DNA from 2 places in the Blautia sp. 1033sp1_1033st1_G9_1033SCRN_220408 genome. Region 2 is predicted to be linked to the other one. Evidence: riboswitches for the same ligand, from Rfam matches in the RefSeq annotation. Region 2 holds a riboswitch; the other holds the start of a gene.

The links. A riboswitch is a leader RNA that binds a small molecule or an ion and turns the genes downstream of it on or off. The one in region 2 is predicted to bind glycine.
Positions count from the first base shown of each region.
Region 1: another riboswitch for glycine. It lies ahead of AB5916_RS01105 (sodium:alanine symporter family protein); the one in region 2 lies ahead of gcvT (glycine cleavage system aminomethyltransferase GcvT).

Region 1 is NZ_JBFKZO010000001.1:230,751-242,296, forward strand. It holds gene AB5916_RS01065 (sugar ABC transporter ATP-binding protein) at 1-137, shown strand, start outside; gene AB5916_RS01070 (ABC transporter permease) at 153-1,118, shown strand; gene AB5916_RS01075 (substrate-binding domain-containing protein) at 1,141-2,079, shown strand; gene AB5916_RS01080 (DeoR/GlpR family DNA-binding transcription regulator) at 2,168-2,953, shown strand; gene AB5916_RS01085 (L-rhamnose isomerase) at 2,973-4,169, shown strand; gene AB5916_RS01090 (rhamnulokinase family protein) at 4,187-5,683, shown strand; gene dhaK (dihydroxyacetone kinase subunit DhaK) at 5,680-7,416, shown strand; gene rhaD (rhamnulose-1-phosphate aldolase) at 7,419-8,240, shown strand; glycine riboswitch at 8,399-8,505, shown strand; gene AB5916_RS01105 (sodium:alanine symporter family protein) at 8,506-9,915, shown strand; gene AB5916_RS01110 (DegV family protein) at 10,128-11,006, shown strand; gene AB5916_RS01115 (polysaccharide deacetylase family protein) at 11,007-11,546, opposite strand, start outside.
Region 2 is NZ_JBFKZO010000006.1:126,502-138,047, forward strand. It holds gene AB5916_RS06755 (leucine-rich repeat protein) at 1-1,157, shown strand, start outside; gene AB5916_RS06760 (N-acetyltransferase family protein) at 1,485-1,961, opposite strand; gene AB5916_RS06765 (helix-turn-helix domain-containing protein) at 2,011-2,862, opposite strand; gene AB5916_RS06770 (MATE family efflux transporter) at 2,877-4,193, opposite strand; glycine riboswitch at 4,604-4,682, shown strand; gene gcvT (glycine cleavage system aminomethyltransferase GcvT) at 4,840-5,934, shown strand; gene gcvH (glycine cleavage system protein GcvH) at 5,972-6,355, shown strand; gene gcvPA (aminomethyl-transferring glycine dehydrogenase subunit GcvPA) at 6,389-7,705, shown strand; gene gcvPB (aminomethyl-transferring glycine dehydrogenase subunit GcvPB) at 7,702-9,132, shown strand; gene AB5916_RS06795 (lipoate--protein ligase) at 9,349-10,344, shown strand; gene lpdA (dihydrolipoyl dehydrogenase) at 10,366-11,546, shown strand, end outside.

The DNA of each region.
Region 1 (11,546 bases), on a different contig from region 2:
TTTCTTCAGAGATGCCAGAAATCCTGGGAATGAGTGACCGGATCATTGTTATGAATGAAGGCTATATCAAGGGGGAATTATCCAGGCAGGAAGCTTCTCAGGAAAAAATCATGCATATGATCCTGGATCAGGCATGAGGAAAGGTGTGGAAAATGAGTAAAAGTAAAAAAGAATATATCAAAATATTGGGAAGATACAGAATGTTTCTGATTCTGATTTTTGCAGCAGTGATTCTGGGAATCATAGAACCAAAGTTTTTAACGGTATCAAACTTTTCCAATATTTTCAAACAGATCGCAACAAATGCCATTCTTGCAGCAGGAATGACCTTTGTAATCCTTACAGGAGGAATTGATATTTCAGTAGGAGCAACTCTGGCTTTTGTTGGGGCAGTAACCATAAACATGATTGGAAGCGGTGTGAATCTGGGAATTACCCTGATTACAGGACTGGCATTTGGAGCGGTGATAGGTGCTTTTAATGGTATTTTCGTATCACAGATGCAGCTTCAGCCAATGATTGTTACATTGGCTACTCAGTCTATTTTTCGGGGACTTACCTATATCATTACAAAAGGCTCTCCCATTCCACTTGATCTTTCATCCAAAAGTGGGCTGGGATATAAATGGATTTATGGAGGTCTGATAGCAAATTCAATCCCATTTTCTTTTGTACTGGTATTTCTTGTATACATAGTTTCTTACTATCTGCTAAACAAAGCAACTTATGGAAGACATATTTATGCAGTAGGAGGTAGTGAGGAAGCTGCAAAGCTTTCCGGAATCAATACAAAACTGACAATGATACTGGCATATGTAGCTTGTGGAGTAATGGCGGCAATTGCTGGGATCATCATATCTGCCAGAGTGGCATCCGCACAGCCTAATGCAGGTGAAACATATGAAATGGATGCAATTGCAGCCGTTGTAATCGGCGGTACATCATTACGAGGAGGGGAGGGACATGTTGGATTTACCATTATAGGTGCCATTATTATCGGAATGCTGAATAATTTTTTAAATCTGATGGGTGTGGATACCTATTATCAGGTAGTTGTAAAGGGTGTGGTAATTCTTTTGGCAGTATTGGCAGATGCAAAAACGGGGAAAAAGGCATAAAAATTTAAAAGGAGAAGGTATCATGAATAAAAAATTAATGAAAAAACTTACAGCAATCGGTGTTGCAGCAGCAATGACAGTTCCATGTGGAGCAGTGATGGCAGAGGAAAGCAAGGATACAGAGAAAAAGGATGTTCTGATCGGTCTTCTTGTTTATAATGATAAAAATGAATTTATCCAGAAGCTGATTGATGGTGCCCAGAAAAAATGTGATGAATATGGATATGAACTGGTGGAATATGGCGCTGATAAGGATGCTGCAAAAGAAATGACCAACATGGAAGACCTTCTGTCATTGAATCCGGATGTGATTCTTTATAATCCTGTGGATTCCGATGCAGCAGGAGCCACTCTTGCTCTTGCCAACGATGCCGGGATCCCGGTTATTACTGTTGACCGTGTGGCAAATTCAGGAGAAGTGATCTCTCATCTTGCATCCGACAATGTATATGGCGGAAAGATTGCAGGAGAGTACATTGTAGAACAGCTTGGCGATGATGGCGGTGAAGTAGTGGAGATCCAGGGACAGGCAGGAACTTCTGCTGCCCGTGACAGAGGACAGGGCTTCCATGAAGCGGTTGATGATGTGGAAGGCATTGATGTAGTTGTCAGTGATATCGGTAACTGGGATAAAGCAGAAGGTATGACCATTATGGAAAATGCACTGCAGGCACATCCTGATATTAAGGCAGTATTTGCCCACAATGATACAATGGCAATGGGCGCAATGGAAGCATGCCAGGCAGCAGGCAGAGAAGATATTGTGATCGTTGGTTTTGATGCAGATGACGATGCAGTACAGGCAGTAAAAGATGGAAAACTGGCAGGAACTGTAGCACAACAGCCAGAGCTTATGGGAACAGGAGGCGTGGATCTGGCTCATGATTATCTGGAAGGAAAAGAGATTGAGGAGTCTACAGCGATTGAAGTAACTCTGATCACCAAAGACACAGCAGAATAATCTGAAAAAATGGTTGCTTTTCTGTTTTATTTAGATTACATTAAAAAAGACAACCAGTATAATATACAGTGTAAACAGGAGGCGTATGATGAATAAAACAGAAAGGCACCAGATAATCCTGGATTATATGCATAAAAATGGTAAAAAAGGAGAAATCGAGGAGCTTGTAAAAACCTGTGGCGTGACCAATGAAACCATCCGTAAGGATCTGATCCAGCTGGAAAAAAAGAATCTGATAAGGAGAGTCCTTGGAGGGGCGGTACTGGTAGAAGAATTTGATGAGAAACCATTTAATAATCGCTACTGGGAGAAACTGGATCTGAAAAACCAGATTGCTGCCGCCGCTGTTTCACTGATTAATGACAGGGATTTTATCGCACTGGATTCCGGGACGACCACATTCTGTCTGGCAAAAAAGCTTCAGAAGAATGTTACAGTGTTGACCAATTCACTGGATATTGCCAGGGAGCTTGCTGTGGCAGAGGGAGTCAGATGCTTTGTAGCAGGTGGAGAACTAAGGGAAAGAAACATGTCTATGACAGGGGAAACAACGGAGAAGATCGTTGGCAGTTACAGGGTAAGCAAATGCTTTCTTACCAGTGAAGGAGTAGGTCTTGGATATGGGATGATGGATGCCCATGAGTCTGAAAGCAGGGTAAAACGGGCAATGATGTCATCCGCAGAGAAGATTTATCTTCTTGCAGACCATACCAAGTTTTCCATCCTTACCCCGATCGTAACAGCACCCCTGGAAAGACTGACAGGAATTATTACAGATTCACAGATTGATCCGAAAATCGTAAATGCATATGAAAAAGCCGGGATACCAATGATTGTTGCAGATCCAGATGGAAGTGAAAAACAGCTGGAATAGACAGAAAGGATATGAATGAATGGATAGGACCGGATTTGAAATACTGGCAGAAAAACTGGAAAAAAACGGAATTGATGTGGAATGGGTGCTAAGGGAACTGGATCAGCTTCTTGTGGAGGTTCCTTCCTGGGGATTTTCAAAATCAGGAACCAGATTTTTCTCTTTTGAACAAAAGGGAGATGCAAGGGACTTTTTTGAGAGAGTGGATGACTGTGAACAGGTTCTGAAATACACAGGAAAAGGCGGACAGATCTGTATGCATATTCCGTGGGATCAGTGTGATTATAAAGCTGCCAGGGAATATGTGGAAGAAAAGGGGATGACCTTTGGAACTTTAAATACAAATATGTTCCAGGACAATGATTTTAGGCTCGGCACACTTGCAAATTCAGATAAAAAGATACGTAAAAAGACCGTAGATACACTGAACCACTGTATTGATGTAGCCCATACAGTTGGTGCTAAATCCCTGAATGTGTGGACCATTGACGGGAGTGACATTCCAGGACAGAATGATTACAGAATGCGTAGAAAATGGATGCTGGAATCCTTGAAAGAAGGCTATGACCATGCAGTGTCCTGTGGCGTTCAGTATAATATTGAATATAAACTGTTTGAACCATCTTCCTACCATATGGATATTCCGGACTGGGGTACAGCCTTATATTATGCGTCCAGACTTGGGGAGCAGGCGAAAGTAACCGTAGATCTTGGACATCATGCTTTCGGTGTAAATGTGGCACAGATTGTTTCCCTTCTCATTGATGAGCAGCGTCTGGGAGCTTTCCATTTAAACGATAATGTTTGTGCAGATGATGACCTGATCCCGGGAACCATCAATCCATTAAGGCTTTTTGCAATTGAAAATGAAATCGTTGCAGGGATTTGTGAAAAAGAAACAGAAAGCTCTGCAAGAAGTGTATTACAGGGACTGGACATCAGTTTTTATATTGAACCAAAGGTAGAAGCCATGATCCTTTCCGTGGTAAATCTTCAGACAGCCTATGCAAAAGCCCTTCTGGTAAACAGGAAAAAGCTTCAGCAGCTGCAGCTGGATAATGATATCCTGGGGGCAAATCAGTGCCTGATGCAGGCTTATCATACAGATGTAAGTCTTCTTCTTGAGGAGTGGCGGAACCGTCATGGGATCCAGGGTGATCCATATACAAATTATATTCATTCTGAATATTTTGCAGACAGAAAGAAAAGAGGATAAGGAAGCAGGAACAGGATATGGACAGGAAAAAATACGTATTGTCCTTTGATCTTGGTGCTTCCAGCGGAAGAGGAATCGTTTTTTCTTTTGACGGAACAAGGATGGAGCAGATCTGCCAGCACAGGTTCGGCAATCAGGCAGTTTATCTGAACGGTACTGCTTACTGGGATTTTCTGTATCTGTATCAGAATATCCTTGAGGCTATGATCCGTGTGGGGACACAGTATCCCATAAGCAGTATGGGGATTGATACATGGGGCCTTGATTACGGAGTGATTGACAGCTGCGGCAGACTGTCAGGCAATCCGGTATCCTATCGGGATAAAAGAGGGGCTGCAGGAGCAGATCTGCTTTTGCGGAAGATGACGGGGAAGGAACTGTATCAAAGGACAGGAACCCAGTTTTTATGTGGCAATACAATCTATCAGTTATTTTATGAAATTCAGAAACATCCGGAGCAGTTAAATAACGCAGAAGCAGTTTTAATGATCCCGGATCTGATCTCTTATTTTCTTACCGGCAAAAAGGGAGCGGAATACACTATCGCATCTACTACCCAATTGCTGGATATGAAATCAAAACAATGGAATTTCCCTCTGATCAGTGAAATTGGATTAAGAAAAACACTTTTTTCGGATATAAAGTATCCGGGAGAGGATTCTTATACCCTTTTTTCAGAGATTCAGGACAGAACAGGGATGAAAGAGGCAAAACTGGTGACGGTGGCATCTCATGATACAGCTTCTGCTGTGCTGGCTGTTCCGGCAGCAGAAAAAGAAAATTTTATCTATATCAGCAGTGGAACCTGGTCTGTGATCGGGATAGAAACCAGGGAACCTGTGATCAATGAAAAGGGATTTCTGGGGAATTTTACCAATGAAGGCGGATTTGGAAAAACGATCCGCTACTGCAGAAGCCTGACAGGAATGTGGCTGATACAGGAATGTATGCGGTGCTGGAAGGAACTGGGACAAACGATCACCTATGATCAGATGGGAGAGGGTCTGAAAGATACAGAAGAATTTATGTGCTTTATCTATCCGGAGAATGAAGCCTTCCAGAAACAGTGTGATATGCCAAAGGCTATCCAGGAGTATTGCCGGAAGACAGGACAGAAAGTGCCACAGTCACAGGCACAGATCGCAAGATGTATTTATGAAAGTCTGGCAATGAACTACCTGGAAACTGTGGAAATATTAAAGGAGCAGAAAAAAGCGGATTATGCCAGGATCTATATTGTGGGAGGAGGATCCCAGGCTGCGTTCCTGAACCAGTGTGTGGCCAATGCCACAGGAATGCAGGTGGCAGCAGGAATCTCGGAGGCAACCTCCTATGGTAATGCATTTGCCCAGCTGTATCATGCAGGAGAATTTCATTCCCAGTGGGAATTTCGGGAAATGTTGAAAAGAGAAGAAAATATCCGATATTATGAACCGGAAAACAAGGATGTCTGGAAGCTTATGTACGAAAGATACAGACGGGTAATAAAGAATGACGGAGGGCAGAGGATTTGAGAAAAATCATGAATAAAGCCGACAGATTTGTTTATGAATTGTGCAATGGCATTGCAATGACAAATCCGCTGGTTACAAATGATGAGCGATATAAGATAATCAGAAGAAAAGATCTGGATCCCGGCAAGGTTACATTGATCAGTGGAGGCGGCAGCGGTCATGAACCGGCACATGCCGGATATGTAGGAAAAGGTATGCTGGATGCAGCTGTATGCGGAGACATTTTTGCATCCCCTACCCAGATCCAGGTATATAAGGCGATTGAAGAAACAAGAAGTGAAAAAGGTACTTTGCTGATCATAAAAAACTACAGCGGGGATCTTATGAACTTTAAAAATGGTGCGGCCCTGGCAGAAGAAGAGGGGATAGAAGTAAAATATGTAGTTGTAAGTGATGATATTGCTGTGAAGGACAGCCTATATACAGTAGGACAGCGTGGCGTGGCAGGAACTGTGCTGGTGCATAAGATTGCAGGAGCTGCTGCAGAAGAAGGTTGTTCCCTGGAGGAAGTACAGAAAATTGCAGCACATGCAGCAGATTCTGTAAAATCGATTGGTTTTGCATTTTCTTCCTGTGTGGTTCCTGCAAAAGGCTCTCCTACCTTCCAGATCTGTGACGGTGAAATGGAGTATGGCGTAGGGATCCATGGAGAACCCGGGATCCAGAGGGAAACATCTGTTACCAGCAGGGAACTGGCAGCACGTATGACCAGCCAGCTTCTTAAGGCGCTTAATATGGAAAATAAGGGAGAGATCGCCATTTTGGTAAATGGCTTTGGCGGAACGGCACTGCAGGAACTGTACGTACTTGCCAATGATGTGCGAAGAGAACTGGATCAGTATGAAAATCTTACAGTGTACCGAAGTTTTGTTGGAAACTATATGACCAGTATTGATATGATGGGGGCATCTCTTACCATTATGAAGCTGGATGAATCTTTAAAGCATTATCTGGACTGTGAATCCTGTGCGCCTGCTTTTCGTGTGGACGGGCCTGTGCCAGTGATCCCTTTCAGGGAAACGGATCTTACTGTAACAGAGGCACAGGTTTTTGAAACAGAAGACTCCTGGAAGTATGTGGGAGAACAGGTATCTCCTGAAAATATAAAATATATGGTTGCTCAGATGGGACAGTGTATCATTGACCATGAGGTGCCTTTCTGTACCATTGATTCTTATGCCGGAGACGGGGACTTTGGGGCAAGCGTGGCAAAGGGATTCAGACAGCTGAGAAACGAATGGCTGATGCTGAAAGAGAAAGACACCATAGAAGGTTTTCTGAAAGCCTGCGGAATGATCATTATTGAGTATTGCGGAGGAGCTTCCGGACCAATTTGGGGTTCTGCCTTTATGGGAGCTGGAAAATGGGCAAAAGGAAAAGTATCTCTGTCTTTGGATGAGTTCGGCGAAATGATGGAAGAAGTAGTAAGAAGCATTCAGAGAACCGGAGAAAAATCCTTTGGCAGAGGTGCAGTTGTCGGTGATAAAACTTTGATCGATGCACTGGTCCCTTATGCAGATACACTTGTTGCATGCGGAAAAAAACAGATGGATATAAAAGAAGCTTTTAAGGAGGCATCTGCGGCAGCTGTGAAAGGAGCAAAGGAAACGGAAAAGATTGTGGCAAGAATGGGGAGAGCCGGTGTGGTAGGAGAGAGAAGTCTTGGACATCCGGATGCAGGTGCTTATGCCCTTGGTGTTATATTCAGTTGGATTACGGAGGCGTTAAAGTAAATATGGAGATGAAAAAAATACGCTTTTTCAGGGATTTGATCCGTATGGCCTGTGATGGATGGCAGCTTGGCTGGCATGAATATCACGGGGGAAATATTACCTATCGAATGAATAAGCAGGAAGCAGAACAGGTACAGCCCTTTTTGACAGAAGATTCTCCATGGGTGGAAATGGAGGAAGGCTTTTCTGTTCTGGGAGACAGCTTCTTTGTTGTTACAGGCAGCGGGGAATGCTTCAGAGATGCATCAGAGTATCCGGAAGAGGTTTTTGGAATCGTAAAGCTGAATGAAAAAGGAACCGCCTATAAGGTGTTGTGGGGACTGACCGGAAATGGGGGAAAACCAACCAGTGAATTTATGCCTCATCTGTTTATACATGAAACAAAGGTGCAGATTGGGGAAGAATATAACAGGATCGTTTATCATGCCCATCCGAAAAAGGCTATTATCCTTACCAGCATACTGGAGCATGACAGCAGAAAAATCACTAGGGCATTGTGGGATATGGAGCCGGAGTGCCCCATGACATTTCCAAAAGGGATCGGAATCATCGACTGGTGTGTACCGGGAACAGTGCAGCTGGCTCAAAAAACCGGTGAACTGATGAAAAAATATAATGTGGTTCTTTGGAGCCAGCATGGAATCCTGGTATCCGCAGCAGACTGTAATGAAACCATCGGGATTGTTCATACGGTAGAGAAATCATCAGATATGTATCTGGAGATTCGGAAATATAAAGAAGAACCGGTTGGCGTGGTAACAGATGAGCAGTATAGAAAACTGGCAGAAGTGTTTCACCTGGATCTGCCTGAGGAATATATTTAGTAAGATAGACCACTTTAGGGAAAAATCCTGAGGTGGTCTTTTTATCTGCAAATTTGTGAATTTAATCTTGAAAAAGTGAGGAAAATGTGCTAACCTGTATTCCTGTGTGTTTATTCTAAATACGAATGACCGCCACAGCCGCACAGAAATAAGGCGGATTCGTAAACTCAGGAGAGTCTCTTCAAAAAAATCCGAGGAAGAGCGCCGAAGGTGTACGCAGCAGTAAAGCTGTCATTCTCTCAGGCAAAAGGATGGAGGAAAAATTATGTTTACACAAATCAACAACTTTATCACATGGTTTGACGGAGTCGTATGGGGACTTCCGCTGATCATTCTGATCCTGATCACAGGATTTCTTTTAACCGTTCGGTTAGGTGTTTTACAGGTAAGGCATTTGGGAAAAGCCCTGAAATTCATGGTAAAAAATGAAGAAGGCGGCGAAGGTGAAGTTACCAGCTTTGGAGCCCTTTGCACAGCATTGTCTGCAACCATCGGTACAGGGAATATTGTAGGTGTTGCCACTGCAATTGCAGCAGGAGGACCGGGAGCTTTGTTCTGGATGATCGTAGCAGCATTCTTCGGAATGGCAACAAAGTATGCGGAAGGCTTGCTGGCAATCAAATATCGAACCATCGATAAAGATGGCCATGTACTTGGAGGCCCATTTTATTATATCGAAAATGGTATGGGCAAACAGTGGAGATGGCTTGCCAAGATTTTTGCATTTTTCGGGGCTGGAGTTGGACTGTTTGGCATTGGTACTTTTACCCAGGTAAATGGTATTGCGTCTGCAGTTAAGAATTTCTTTGACCCGGATACAGTACATACTGTTTCGATCCTGGGAAGAGATTATTCCTGGGCAACAGTGATCGCATGTCTGATCCTTACGGTATGTGTAGGACTGGTTGTACTTGGCGGGATCAAACGTATTGCAAATGTATCACAGGTCATTGTGCCTTTTATGGCAGTTTTATATGTGGCACTTGCATTGATCATTGTTATTACAAATATTACGGCTGTACCTGCAGCCATTGCCCAGATCGTAAAAACAGCCTTTTCAGGAAGTGCCCTGGCAGGCGGAGCGATGGGAACTATGGTTGTAGCTATGCAGAAGGGTATTGCCAGAGGAATCTTTTCAAATGAATCCGGTCTTGGAAGTGCACCGATCGCAGCAGCTGCGGCACAGACAAAGGAGCCTGTACGTCAGGGTCTGGTATCTATGACAGGTACATTTATTGATACGATTGTGATCTGTACCATGACAGGACTTGCCATTGTTATGACAGGAACCTGGAATACAGGACTGGAAGGCGTAGAGATCACCACTGCAGCTTTCCAAAAGGGTTTGCCATTCCCTCCACAGGTGGCATCCTTTGCATTGATGATTTGTCTGGTATTCTTTGCGTTTACCACGATCCTGGGTTGGGATTACTATGGAGAGCGGTGTCTGGAATATTTATTTAACAGGAATCAGGGAGCAGTAAAGACTTATCGTTTACTTTACATCATCTGTGTATTTATCGGACCATATATGACAGTTGCGGCAGTATGGAATATTGCGGATATTTTCAATGCACTGATGGCCTTCCCCAATCTGATCGCTTTGCTTGCATTAAGCGGTGTGGTAGTAAGGGAAACCAAGGATTTCTTTAAACGTCACAAAAATTACGAATAAATATCAAAATATATAAAACAGGGGGCTGCTGCAGCCCTCTGTTTTGTGCATATGGCGTTCTCCTTTTCTGTTTTGCATTCCAATACTGTAATCGTAAGATCTGCTTTTCCAACACTGTAATCGTAATATTGTCTTTTACAAAATAAATGATCTATGGTAGAATAATTCTGATTCTAAATTATATTGAAAAGAAAAACGTGAAGGAGAAAATCATGAGCGAATATATAATTATGACAGATACTTCCGCAGACATTCCAGAAGAAATACTTGTAAAAGGTCACATTCAGCTTATTCCCATGGCATTTGAACTGAATGGAGAAGAGCGGGTACATTCTGATCCGGGAAATTGGGACAGCAAGGAATTCTATGGGAAACTACGTGACGGCGGACAGGGCAAGACCTCACAGATTCCTCCTATGGTCTATACAGAATATTTTGAAAAGATCTTGAAAGAAGGAAAAGATATCCTGTATATTTCCCTTTCAGGCGGACTTACATCTACATGGCAAAGCTCAAAGCTTGCTGCCACTGACCTGATGGAAGAGTATCCGGACAGGAAGATTTCCTGTGTGGATTCCCATGCGGCTACAGGAGGGCAGGGGATCCTTACCCTGATCGCAAGGAAAAATCAGGAAAAGGGCATGAGCCTGGAGGAAAATACCGCCTGGCTGGAAGAAAACAGAAATAATATCTGCCACTGGTTTACTGTAGATGATCTGGATTTTCTGAAGCGAGGTGGCAGGATCTCACCGGCAATTGCCTGGATCGGCGGCAAATTAAAGATCAAACCTGTTCTTCGGATCGCTGAGGACGGGACTCTTGCTATTATGGAAAAGGTAAGAGGGTCAAAAGCAGCCCTGAATTATATTTCCGGTAAATATACATCTATTCCAGAAAACTATGATCCTGAGTATCCATATGTATTCCTCTGCCATGGGGATGCACAGGAGCAGGCAGAAAAGTTAAAGGCAGACATTCTTGCAGCAATGCCCCAGGCACAGGTTGTGATCATGCCAATGAGTCCTATTATTGGCGTACATACAGGACCGGGCGTTCAGGCTGTGATCTATTATGGGAAAAACCGGGCCTGATCAAAGATCCTGAAGATTGCCAAAGGAGTAACCCATGGTTTCCCATCGGGTAAGAAGTTCATCGAGAATATCAGCATTTGTAGAAGAGGTACTGTGAAGCAGCACGATGGCACCAGGATGGATGCGTCCAAGCAGCTTTTCAAAGGCCTCTTCTTTTGTTGGCTGTTTGTCCTGATACCAGTCTACATAGGCAAGACTCCAGAAAAAGGTTTTATACCCCAGTTCTTTTGCCATGGAAAGATTGACAGGACTGTAGATTCCTCTTGGAGGCCGGTAATATTTTGGCATAGAGGATCCGGTGGCTGATTGGTAAAGTTTTTCTACATCCTGAAGTTCTTTTTGGAATCCTTGCATGGATGAAATGGAAGACATATCCGGGTGGGTCATGGTATGATTTCCAATGGTGTGGCCTGCCTGGATCATTTTTCTTAACAGATCCGGATGATCTGAAATAAAGTTTCCCACCACAAAAAAAGCTGCTGATACCTGGTGTTTTTTCAGGGCTTCCAGAATTTTTGGCATATTACCATTTTCATAACC
Region 2 (11,546 bases):
AAGATTGTTACCGCTGTGATAATTGTGATAAGATTTTTCTCGATGAAAAGGGAACACAGGAGGTTACAGAAGAAGATTTGATTATTCCGAAGAATAATAACCATGATCTGAGATTATGTCAGGGACATAAGGCAACATGCTATGGTGAAGGTCGGAAAGATTATTATCAATGTGCAATGTGTGGAAAAATTTTCCTTGATGAAAAAGGTAGCCAGGAAGTAACTGATCCGGATAAAGAACTTCGTATTCCAAGAACAGATCATAAATGGATTGAGGTTACAGAACCTGGAGGTGGAAGCATCTATGCACCACACGGTGAAAAAACGTATTCAATTAGAAAATATCAAGTGGTATATAAAGAAGTACGCTGTGAATTTTGCGGATTACAAAAATCTTATAGACAGGTAACATATACACTTATTATTAACGCCCACAAAGCAACTCTGAAATATGGTCAGTCCACTACAGGAGTCAGGGTTACAGAAATGAACTCCAGTGATTATCTAAAGAGTGTAACATCCCAAAACACCAGTATCGTTAAAGTTTCCGATGTTAGCAAAAAAGGAACGTTTAAGCTTACAGCAGGAAAGAAATCCGGGAAGACTCTGGTTCATATAGAATTATCCAGCGGACTGGCAGCAGATGTCCAGATTACCGTCCAGAGTGGAACTGTAAAAACAAATTACATCACTGGTCTGAAAAAATCAGTGAACGTATCCAAAGGAAAAACATACACCCTGAAACCAGGCCTGGATCCGATCACCAGCCAGGAAAAGGTAACTTACAGATCATCCAACACTAAGATTGCCACAGTCAGCAGCAAAGGTGTGATCACTGCAAAAGCTGCAGGAACTGCCAAGATCACCGTAAAATCAGGTAGCAAAAAGGCAACTGTGACAGTGAAAGTGAAAAAAGTGAAAACCACAAAACTCAGTGGTGTACCGTCTTCCAAAACAGTGAAAAAAGGAAAGACTTTTACTATCAAGGCTTCCGTTACTCCGAAGAACAGTGATAAAAAAGTTACCTACAAAACTTCCAACAAAAAGATTGCTACAGTCACTTCCAAAGGTGTTGTGAAAGGTATTAAGAAGGGAACTGTCACTATTACCGTTCAGAGTGGCTCCAAAAAACAGACTTGCAAAGTAACTGTGAAATAACATTTACATAGTAAATAAGATTGCTATGAACAGTAACACCTGGTTGCCATAGTAAAAAATACTTTTTCAAATCGTGGCATTTTCGTCGATTATTGAGTATACTATAAATGAGCCAATGGCTTGTCGGTCATCACGGCTAGAATATGATGAACGTGTATGTTTAGCTTCCGCAAACGACGGGGTGCTGCAAAGCGCAGAATATCGCTTACGTGTAGGAAAGGCTTGCCGAAAGGTGAGCCTTTCTTTTCTAGGAAGGAAAACCAGCCTTACCGAAGTGACCGTAAGCACTGACCTTGTTGTAATCTCCATCCAGTTTCGGATCGTACATCAATCGGATAAAATATATTCCATCTGTCTTTCTTTTGTTTTCATTCCCATTTTTTCATAAAATTTTTCTGCTGAAGTATTTCCTGCCCATACATTTAATGTCACTTCATAGCAGCCCAGCCGCTTCGCTTCGTTTTTTACATAGTTAAACAGACTTTCTCCGATATGCTGACCTCGCTCCTGTCGATCAACACATAGATCATCAATAAAAAGAGACTTAAACGGCACCATATTATTTGAAAATGGCTGTTCCCGTAGTTGGCAAAATGCATAACCTACACAAACATCTGCCTTGTTCACTGCAACATAGATTGGATTCTCTTTGTTTTTCAAAAGCTCTTTCAATTCGTCTACCGTATATTTTGTTGTGCCTGGAATGAAAATATCAGGCCTTATATCGGCATGAATTTGTAACACCTGTCCCAGTAATTCAATAATCCTTGGAATGTCTCTTTCTTCTGCTTTTCTGATCATTATTTTTGTCTCCTTCATATATACATCAAGCTTATCCCAGTGACCGTCCTCATTAATTTTTTCTATATTTTAACGGCGACACTCCGTATGCTTTTTTGAAACTTCTGATAAAATAACTTACATTCTGATAACCACTTTGCAAGGCTGCCTCTGTAACAGAAATATCCGTGTCTTGCAGCAGCTGTTTTGCATGCTCTAATCGTAAATATGTCACATATTGTGAAAGGGTAATATGAAAATGTTCCTTAAAATACCGGGATATATATTTTTCTGAAAGATGAAACTGTGCCCCAAATTCCCTTAACAATATCTTCCCTGTAAAATTCTGCTGTATATACGAAACCATCTCTTTTTCTATAGTATTTCTGCCGCTGGTATCATTTTCAACTATAAATCCCTGTTTCCACATTTCAAGGATGATTTGTAAAAGAACTATTTTTGTTTTGATCTGAGCAGTTATTTTTGACTGACTTTCATCATTTTCTGTCACATATATCTCAATTAACTGCTGGCATAGTTCTTTTACCGTATCTTTCACTCTTGGAGTTATCATCAGATGACCGCTGTTTAATGGCTCAAGCAATCGCTCATCTAACATATCATCTGTACGAAAGGATATATATTTTAACGGAAAAAGAAAAGTAAAATAATTCACAGCACCAGCCTGTGAACCCATAAAATGCAGATTGCCCGGTGACACTACAAAGGCATCCCCAGGTTTTCCTATATAGTTCTCACCTGATATACTTACAGTCAGAAGGCCACTTTTTACATATACAATTTCAAATTCATCATGCCAATGCACCGGTACCTGAAATGACCTGCCCCCATTCCTCATATGATATATACTAAATGGATCGTCCTTTGTACCATGTGGTTTGTTTTCCTTTAATTCAAAGTACATAATCTCTCCTAAGGTTATACAAGACTCTTACTTTTCCATTTTCCACTCTTCCATCTAAGTGCCATTCCAACGGCTCTGGCACATTCATCTGCTGCCATGGCAATATAGGATCCTACCGCCAGAAGTCCCATATGTATTCCGAGAAAGTATGTCCCGCCAACAGCAAACAGATACATAAAAATTGCCCCCATTATAACAGGAAAAAGTGCATCTCCGCTGGTTTTTAACGCCTGTCCGTATACAAGATTTGTCACCCTTCCAAATTCAAGGAATATGTCTACTATTAACAACTTTACCACAAGATTTATCATTTGTGTATCATTTGTAAATAAATGCACTATAAAATGTCCGGACAGTGCAAATGTGACAGAAAAGCAGGCGGCTGTTACAAGGCCATAGAACACAGCTTTTCTCGTACCCCTGTCGCAATCTTCAAACTCCTTTGCTCCAATTCTCCAGCCGGTCATAATCGCATTCGCCTGTGCAAGTGCAGCACCTACACAATACGAAAAGTTTGAAATCTGCAGAGTATATGAACGAGCTGTAACATTCATTCCATTGGCATCCATCTGATTCATAAAACGCACGATGAATGTCAGTGCCACATTATAAAGTGCTGTTTCAAAAGCAGAAGGAAAACCTATCTTAACAATCTGCGCAAGTATCCTTCGTGGTGCAATACGCTGAGGATTCTGCTTTGCTTTTATAAGTACAGCTCCCATAATCGCTACAATAATAAGATTGACAACCCTTGAAATAACTGTGGCAACAGCAACTCCCATAACTCCCCAGTTAAATATAAACAAGAATACTGAGTTCAGTATTAAATTAAGAACATTTCCAACAATAGTTCCTATTAATGAATGCTTTGTATATCCAAACACTCTCAAATAGCTGGCAAAAATAGGAATAAGCGCATTTAAAAAACATGCACCTCCAACAATTTTAAGGTATGTTTCCGCCGGCTCAAGCAAAGCCGGGGCAATACTTACGATTCTAAGTATATTGCCAGAAAAAGCAGCAAGAACAATAGACATCAGGATACCTATCACTGCATTAAATATCAGTCCAAGCTGTCTGGCCTGATATGCGATCCCAGGCCTTTCTGCTCCAATATTTTGTGACATAACAGCTATCATACCCGATGATATTACTCCAAACATAATGATAAAAACGCCTATATATGTATTTGCTGTTCCCACTGCTCCCACCGCCTGATCACTGACAGACGATAACATAAGTGTATCCACCATACCAGAAAGCATATATAACAAAGTTTCCAAGCATATCGGTATAGATAATTGCGTTAGTGTTTTTCTTTCAACTGCCATATTTTTCTCCTCACATACTATCTCCAAAATCATTCTCCCACCCTTGTGCAAGCACAGGTGGGATCAGCCCTTTTGACACTGTAATCATCTTATCAATAATACGATATATTGTCATGTATTTCTTGTATAATATCCTGCAAAAATTGCACTATTTCTACTTTTAGATAAATAAACTGTAAAAAATGCCAATTGTATTTCTGTTTCCTGCGCTTTCAGCTCCATCAGGCGTGGGCAAAAAATTTGCATACCTATCAAGGTTCTTTCTTCATTCGCAGTGTTGCATTGTTAAATTTGTCCAGTATACATTGGTTTGACTTCAGTATTTTTGGTTGTTTTTTCTGAAAATATGTATGCTTTTCATTGACGTTCTCGGCATTTTATGTTAGCATGAGGGTAATTAAAGACATCGGATGACGAAACTGGGAGAGACACAGAAATGTGCGCCGAAGGGGCTGAAGAACTCTCAGGCAAACGGACCAGTTTCCGACGAACCTCTGGAAAGCAACAGCAAAGTTGCACCGAAGAAGCAACCGATCACAAGTTTCGGGTAATCTTTCAGGTTAAGATGACAGAGCGCAGAACAAGTATCTATTTGTTCTGTGCTTTTTTGTTTGTCATTCTGATGTGAGATAAGGAGGAATCACCTATGGAAAAAACAACACCGCTCTATTCCACCCATCAGGCACACGGAGGCAAGATCGTTCCCTTTGCCGGATATCTTCTTCCTGTCCAGTACCAGACTGGTGTGATTGCAGAGCATATGGCAGTTCGGGAATCCTGTGGCCTCTTTGATGTATCCCATATGGGAGAAATTCTTTGCGAAGGTCCCGGGGCACTAAAGCTGCTGAATCATCTGCTGACCAACGATTTCACAAATATGTACGACGGCCAGGCAAGATACAGTCTCATGTGCTATGAAAACGGCTGCTGCGTAGATGATCTGATCGTTTATAAGGTCCGGGATGAGCGTTATTTTATCGTAGTGAACGCTGCCAACAAAGATAAGGACTTTACATGGATGAAAGCTCATGAGCAGGATGTTGGAGGAGCCACATTCACAGACATTTCCCACTCTGTTGCCCAGATCGCTGTACAAGGTCCAAAAGCCCATGAGATCCTGGCAAAGCTTCTTCCGGAAGACGAATTTCCGGTAAAATACTATAGTGCCTGCTTTGACCGTACCATCGGCGGTATGCACTGCATAGTCTCCAAGACCGGTTATACCGGTTCCGCAGGATACGAGCTTTATCTTGATGCTGAGAATGCTGCAGCCATGTGGGAGCTTCTGCTGGAAACAGGAAAAGAAGAAGGTCTGACCTGCTGCGGACTTGGAGCCCGGGACACACTGCGTCTGGAAGCCGGAATGCCTTTATATGGACATGAAATGAATGAGACCATCACTCCTCTGGAAAGCGGCCTTGGCTTCTGTGTAAAGTTTTCCAAAGAAGAGTTTATCGGCAAAGAAGCCCTGGAGGCAAGCGAGCCTGCACGAACACGCATAGGACTGAAAATTACCGGCCGCGGCATTGTCAGAGAACACATGCCTGTCTTCTCCGGTGATATAAAGGTTGGCATGACCACTTCCGGCACCCATGCCCCCTATCTTGGATATCCTATTGCCATGGCGCTGGTAGACAAGGCATACGCAGCTGTGGGAACCAAGCTTACCGCCGATGTACGCGGCAGAAAAGTTGAGATGGAAGTTGTCTCTCTTCCATTCTATTCAAAAACAAAAAAATAAATTTCATATAATAATAAAATTACGGAGGATTTCTATTATGAACTGTCCAGAAACATTACGTTATTCCAAATCACATGAATGGGTTAAAAAAGAAGGCGATATCACTTTGATCGGTCTTACTGACTTTGCACAGAGCGAGCTTGGTGATCTGGTATTTGTCAATCTGCCGGAGATCGATGATACCGTTACTGCCGGAGAAGCTTTAGGTGATGTAGAGTCTGTCAAAGCTGTATCCGATATTTTCTCCCCGGTATCCGGAACTGTCTGCGAAATCAATGAAGAGCTTCTGGATCACCCGGAACTGATCAACGAAGCACCTTATGATGCATGGCTCATCAAGGTAAAAGATATCACTGATGAAGAAGAGCTGATCAGTGCTGCTGAGTATGAAGCTCACTGTCAGTCAGAAAGTAACGGCTGATCAGCCGGAATTTATCTACAGGAGGTAACTGTCATGGGTTCTTACATACCTAGCACCAGAGAAGAACGACTGGATATGCTGCACTCCATCGGAATGCATTCTTTCGATGAACTGTATGCGGATATTCCTGAGTCTCTTCGTTTAAAAGACGGACTGTCTTTACCGGTCGGCCTGTCTGAAATGGAAGTAGCCAGGAAAATGGAGGAAATCTCAGAGAAAAACACACGTTTTTCTCATATTTTCCGAGGCGCCGGATCCTATCAGCACTATATTCCGGCCATCGTGAAACAAGTCACTTCAAAAGAAGAATTTGTCACTGCATATACCCCTTATCAGGCAGAGATCAGCCAGGGATTGCTGCAGTCGATTTTTGAATATCAGACCATGATCTGTGAACTAACAGGAATGGATGTTTCCAATGCATCTGTTTATGACGGTGCAACCGCTGCCGCAGAGGCTGCCGCCATGTGTCGTGACCGAAAACGAGGAACTGTCTGTGTCAGTGCTTCTGTGGATCCCAAAACCTTATCTGTGATCCGTACCTACTGCTTTGGTTCCGGAGCCTCCCTTGTGATCCTTCCCGAGAAAGATGGTCTTACAGATTTGGAAAGCTGGAACGCTATGGATACTTCCTCCATCGCCTGTCTGATCATTCAGACCCCAAACTATCATGGATTGATCGAAGATGGAGCTGCCATTGCGAATGCTGTACACAATTCCGGTGCCAAACTGATCGCCAGCTGCAACCCCATTGCCCTTGGTCTTCTTGAAACTCCGGGAGAATTTGGTGCCGATGTAGCGGTAGGTGAAGGCCAGCCATTGGGACTTCCTATAGGATTTGGTGGACCTTATCTTGGATTCATGGCTTCTACCAAAGACATGATGAGAAAGCTTCCTGGCCGGATCGTAGGTCAGACCACCGATGTGGATGGCAAACGGGCTTATGTCCTTACTCTTCAGGCACGTGAGCAGCACATCCGCCGAGAGAAAGCAAGCTCCAATATCTGTTCCAACGAAGCACTTTGTGCTATGACCGCCGCAGTCTATCTGTCGGCTATGGGTAGTGCCGGACTTGAAAAAGTGGCTGTTTCCTGTATGGCCAATGCCCGCTATCTGCTGGATGAATTGACTGCCCTGGGATTTACCAGGAAATATACCGGTGAATTTTTTCATGAATTTGTAACCACCTGTCCCTGTGATGCAGCTGTTCTCTCTGAAAAGCTGGCTGCACACGGATATTTATCAGGACTTGTGACCGGACAGTCTGAAATGCTCTGGTGCACCACTGAAATGAATACAAAATCTGAGATCGATAGTCTTATTGCTGTGATAAAGGAGGTGCTTGCATGAAACTTATATTTGAAATGGGGGCACCCGGAAGAGGCTGCGACCTGATCCCGTCCTGCACGACCCCTGAAGTAACTATCAAAGTACCAATGCGTAAAAAAGCACTGCATCTCCCGGAGGTATCTGAGACAGAACTCAGCCGTCACTATACGGATCTGGCAAAACAGACACATGGAGTTAATGATGGTTTTTATCCTCTTGGCTCCTGTACCATGAAATACAATCCGAAGATCAACGATGCTGCCTCTCTTCTCCCTGGATTTACCAACATTCATCCTTTGCAGGATACCAAGGATGTGCAGGGATGTCTGGAAGTACTCTCTTCCATTGAAGAAGCATTATGTGAGATCACCGGAATGCAGGCATGTACTCTTCAGCCTGCAGCAGGTGCTCACGGTGAGTTTACCGGTCTCCTTCTGATCAAAGCATGGCATGAAAGCCGTGGTGACAGCAAACGTACAAAGATCATTGTTCCGGATTCTGCCCATGGCACCAATCCTGCCAGTGCAGCTATGGCTGACTTCGATGTGATCAATATCCCGTCCGATGAGCATGGGTGTGTAGATTTGGAAGCATTAAAAGCCGCTGTAGGTGATGACACTGCCGGCCTGATGCTCACGAATCCAAATACAGTTGGTCTGTTTGATCCAAATATTGCAGAGATCACCCGGATCGTTCATGATGCCGGCGGATTATGCTATTACGATGGAGCAAACTTAAATGCAGTTATGGGCATTACCCGTCCTGGCGACATGGGCTTTGATGTAATGCATCTGAATCTGCATAAAACATTTTCCACCCCTCACGGTGGAGGCGGGCCTGGAAGCGGACCAGTTGCCTGCAAAGATTTTCTGACGCCATTCCTTCCTGGACTTCGCATTAACAAACAGACAGACGGTACTTTCACAGCCAAGACTGCTGCCCATGCTATTGGGAATGTACGCAGCTTCTCTTCCAATTTCCTGGTTGTGGTCCGTGCTTTCTGCTATATCCTGACTCTTGGCCGTGAAGGTATTCCGGAAGCAGCCACTACTGCAGTGCTGAATGCCAACTATATGATGCACAAGCTGACCGGCCACTACAGGATGGCATACGATCACACCTGCATGCATGAGTTTGTCATGACATTGGAACAGGAAAAGCATGAGCGGAATGTTTCAGCCCTTGATATTGCCAAGGCATTGCTGGATCACGGTATCCATCCGCCTACTATGTACTTCCCGCTGATCGTCCATGAAGCGTTGATGATCGAGCCTACTGAGACAGAAAGCCGCGAAACATTGGATGAAGCAGTACAGATCTTCCTGGATGTACTAACAGAGTCCCAGACCCATCCGGAAAAAATGCATGAATATCCATTTGAAACACCTGTCCGCAGGTTGGACGAAGTCGGTGCCGCACGAAAACCTGTGGTACGTTATATCAGCTGAGAGATGACTCCCACCTCTATAGGGTGAGAAACAAGCTAGTATCAGTGGTGGGAGTCAATCCCCCAGCTGATATAGCCTCCGGCAGGATTGCAGAGGTGCGCAGTAGAAGTATGTCATGCAATTGCATGACGCGCACCTCGCAGCAAGAATGCCGAGGCATTCTTGAATTATAATCCCGAATAATATCGAACTAATCTCTAGCAGGAGGAATCCACGATGATACAGACTCTGACCACATACGAAAGCATGACTACCGATCCTTATACAAATCTTGCAGAGGAAGAATATCTGACCTTTCACGCAGAACCGGGAGAATGCATTTTATACTTATGGCAAAATGCACATACGGTTGTGATCGGGCGAAATCAGAATTGCTGGAAGGAGTGCCGTGTATCAGAACTGGAAGCAGACGGCGGCCATCTGGTCCGCCGCCTCTCCGGCGGGGGAGCCGTCTACCATGATCTGGGAAATCTGAATTTTACTTTCTGTATGCGCAAAGAAGATGCAGATGTAGACCGTCAGCTACAGGTGATCGTAGAAGCAGTTGCTTCCTTTGGACTGACTGCTGAGAAGACCGGTCGAAATGATGTGGCCATCAACGGACAGAAGTTTTCCGGAAATGCATTTTTTGACTCCAAGGGATGTTATTACCATCATGGGACACTGCTGCTGAATGTAGATACAGCTTCCATGTCCCGTTTTTTGAATCCTTCCAAAGCAAAATTGCAGTCAAAAGGTGTAAGCTCCGTCCGCTCCAGAGTAGTAAATCTGTCTTCCCTTTGTCCTCACATCACCGTGGACACCATGAAACAGGCTATGTTTACCGCATTTTCCAAAGTATATGGATTACCTGCTGTACCTTTGTGTGCAGATCGGTTAGCGCAGACTGCCATTTGCAAAGGCAGAGAGCGTTTCTCCTCGGATCGTTGGAAATACGGGCCAAAGATTCCGTTCACTAATCGGCTGGAACAACGTTTTTCATGGGGTGAGGTTAATCTTGATCTTCATGTAAACGAAGGAATGATCACCGAAGCACTGCTTTCTTCTGATTCCATGGAGGCAGACTGGTTTTCTGATATCGGTACGGAATTTCAGGGTCTCCCTTATCGTACTGATGTACTTTGCAAAGCATTAGACCGATCTCTGGAACAACATATGGTTCCTGAAAATGTCCGTTCTGACTTAAGTCGGATGGTACAAGAACAAATCTAATGAAAAGGAGAGAATTTATCCATGGCAGAAATGACAACAACCATCTATGACCTGACTGTCATCGGTGCCGGCCCAGGCGGATATGAAGCAGCTCTGGAAGCAGCAAAGCTTGGGCTTCGCACTGCTCTGATCGAAAAGGATTCTCTGGGAGGAACCTGCCTGAACCGGGGATGTATCCCTACCAAAACACTGCTCCATTCTTCAGAACTCTATAAGGAAATCTGTAATGCAGAACGTTTTGGTGTCTCTGCAGAGCATGTCCAGGCCGATCTTAACAAGATTCAGCAACATAAACAGACAACGATCACCACTTTACAAAAAGGGATTTCAGCTCTTTTAAAAGCTGCAAAAGTTACTATGTATCAAGGCCTGGGAACAGTTATCCATACCGGCACTGATGCATCCGACAATAAAGGGATCAAGCAGGTACAGATCACATCCGATGGGGCTGATCCTGTTATCATTGAGACGCGGCAGATTCTGTTAGCCTCCGGCAGTATTCCTTCTGTTCCACCGATTCCCGGACATGATCTGCCTGGTGTAATGACCAGTGATGAGCTGCTCTCCTGGAATCAGGAACCATTTTCTTCTCTGCTGATCATTGGTGGCGGTGTGATCGGTGTAGAATTTGCCGGAATCTGGCAGGCACTTGGAACCAAAGTCACGATCCTGGAAGCACTTCCTTCTTTGATTGCCAACATGGACAAGGAGCTAGGGCAGAGTCTGAAGCAATCCCTGAAGAAAAAAGGTGCAGATATCCATACCGGAGCCAAAGTACAGTCTCTGGAATCTACGGATGAGGGCCTCTTATGCACTTACACGGAAAAAGATACGGTCTGCACTTGCACTGCACAGGCGGTTTTGATCGCTACCGGCCGAAAGCCTTATACAGATGGGCTATTTGCTGATGGTCTTGCTCCTTCCATGGAACGTGGCCGTATCCTGACAGACGAACATTTTCAGACCAGCCTTCCCGGTATTTATGCCATCGGCGATGTAAATGGAAAACTGCAGCTGGCACATGCTGCCACTGCACAAGGAGTTCATGCTGTCCATCAGATTGCAGCAGCATTATCAAATGATACATCCAGCAGTGCTGTCTCACATATAAGTATCCCTGTCCTTGATCTTGTTCCCTCCTGTATCTATGCTGCTCCGGAAATTGCTTCCATAGGTCTCACACTGGATCAGGCAAAAGAACA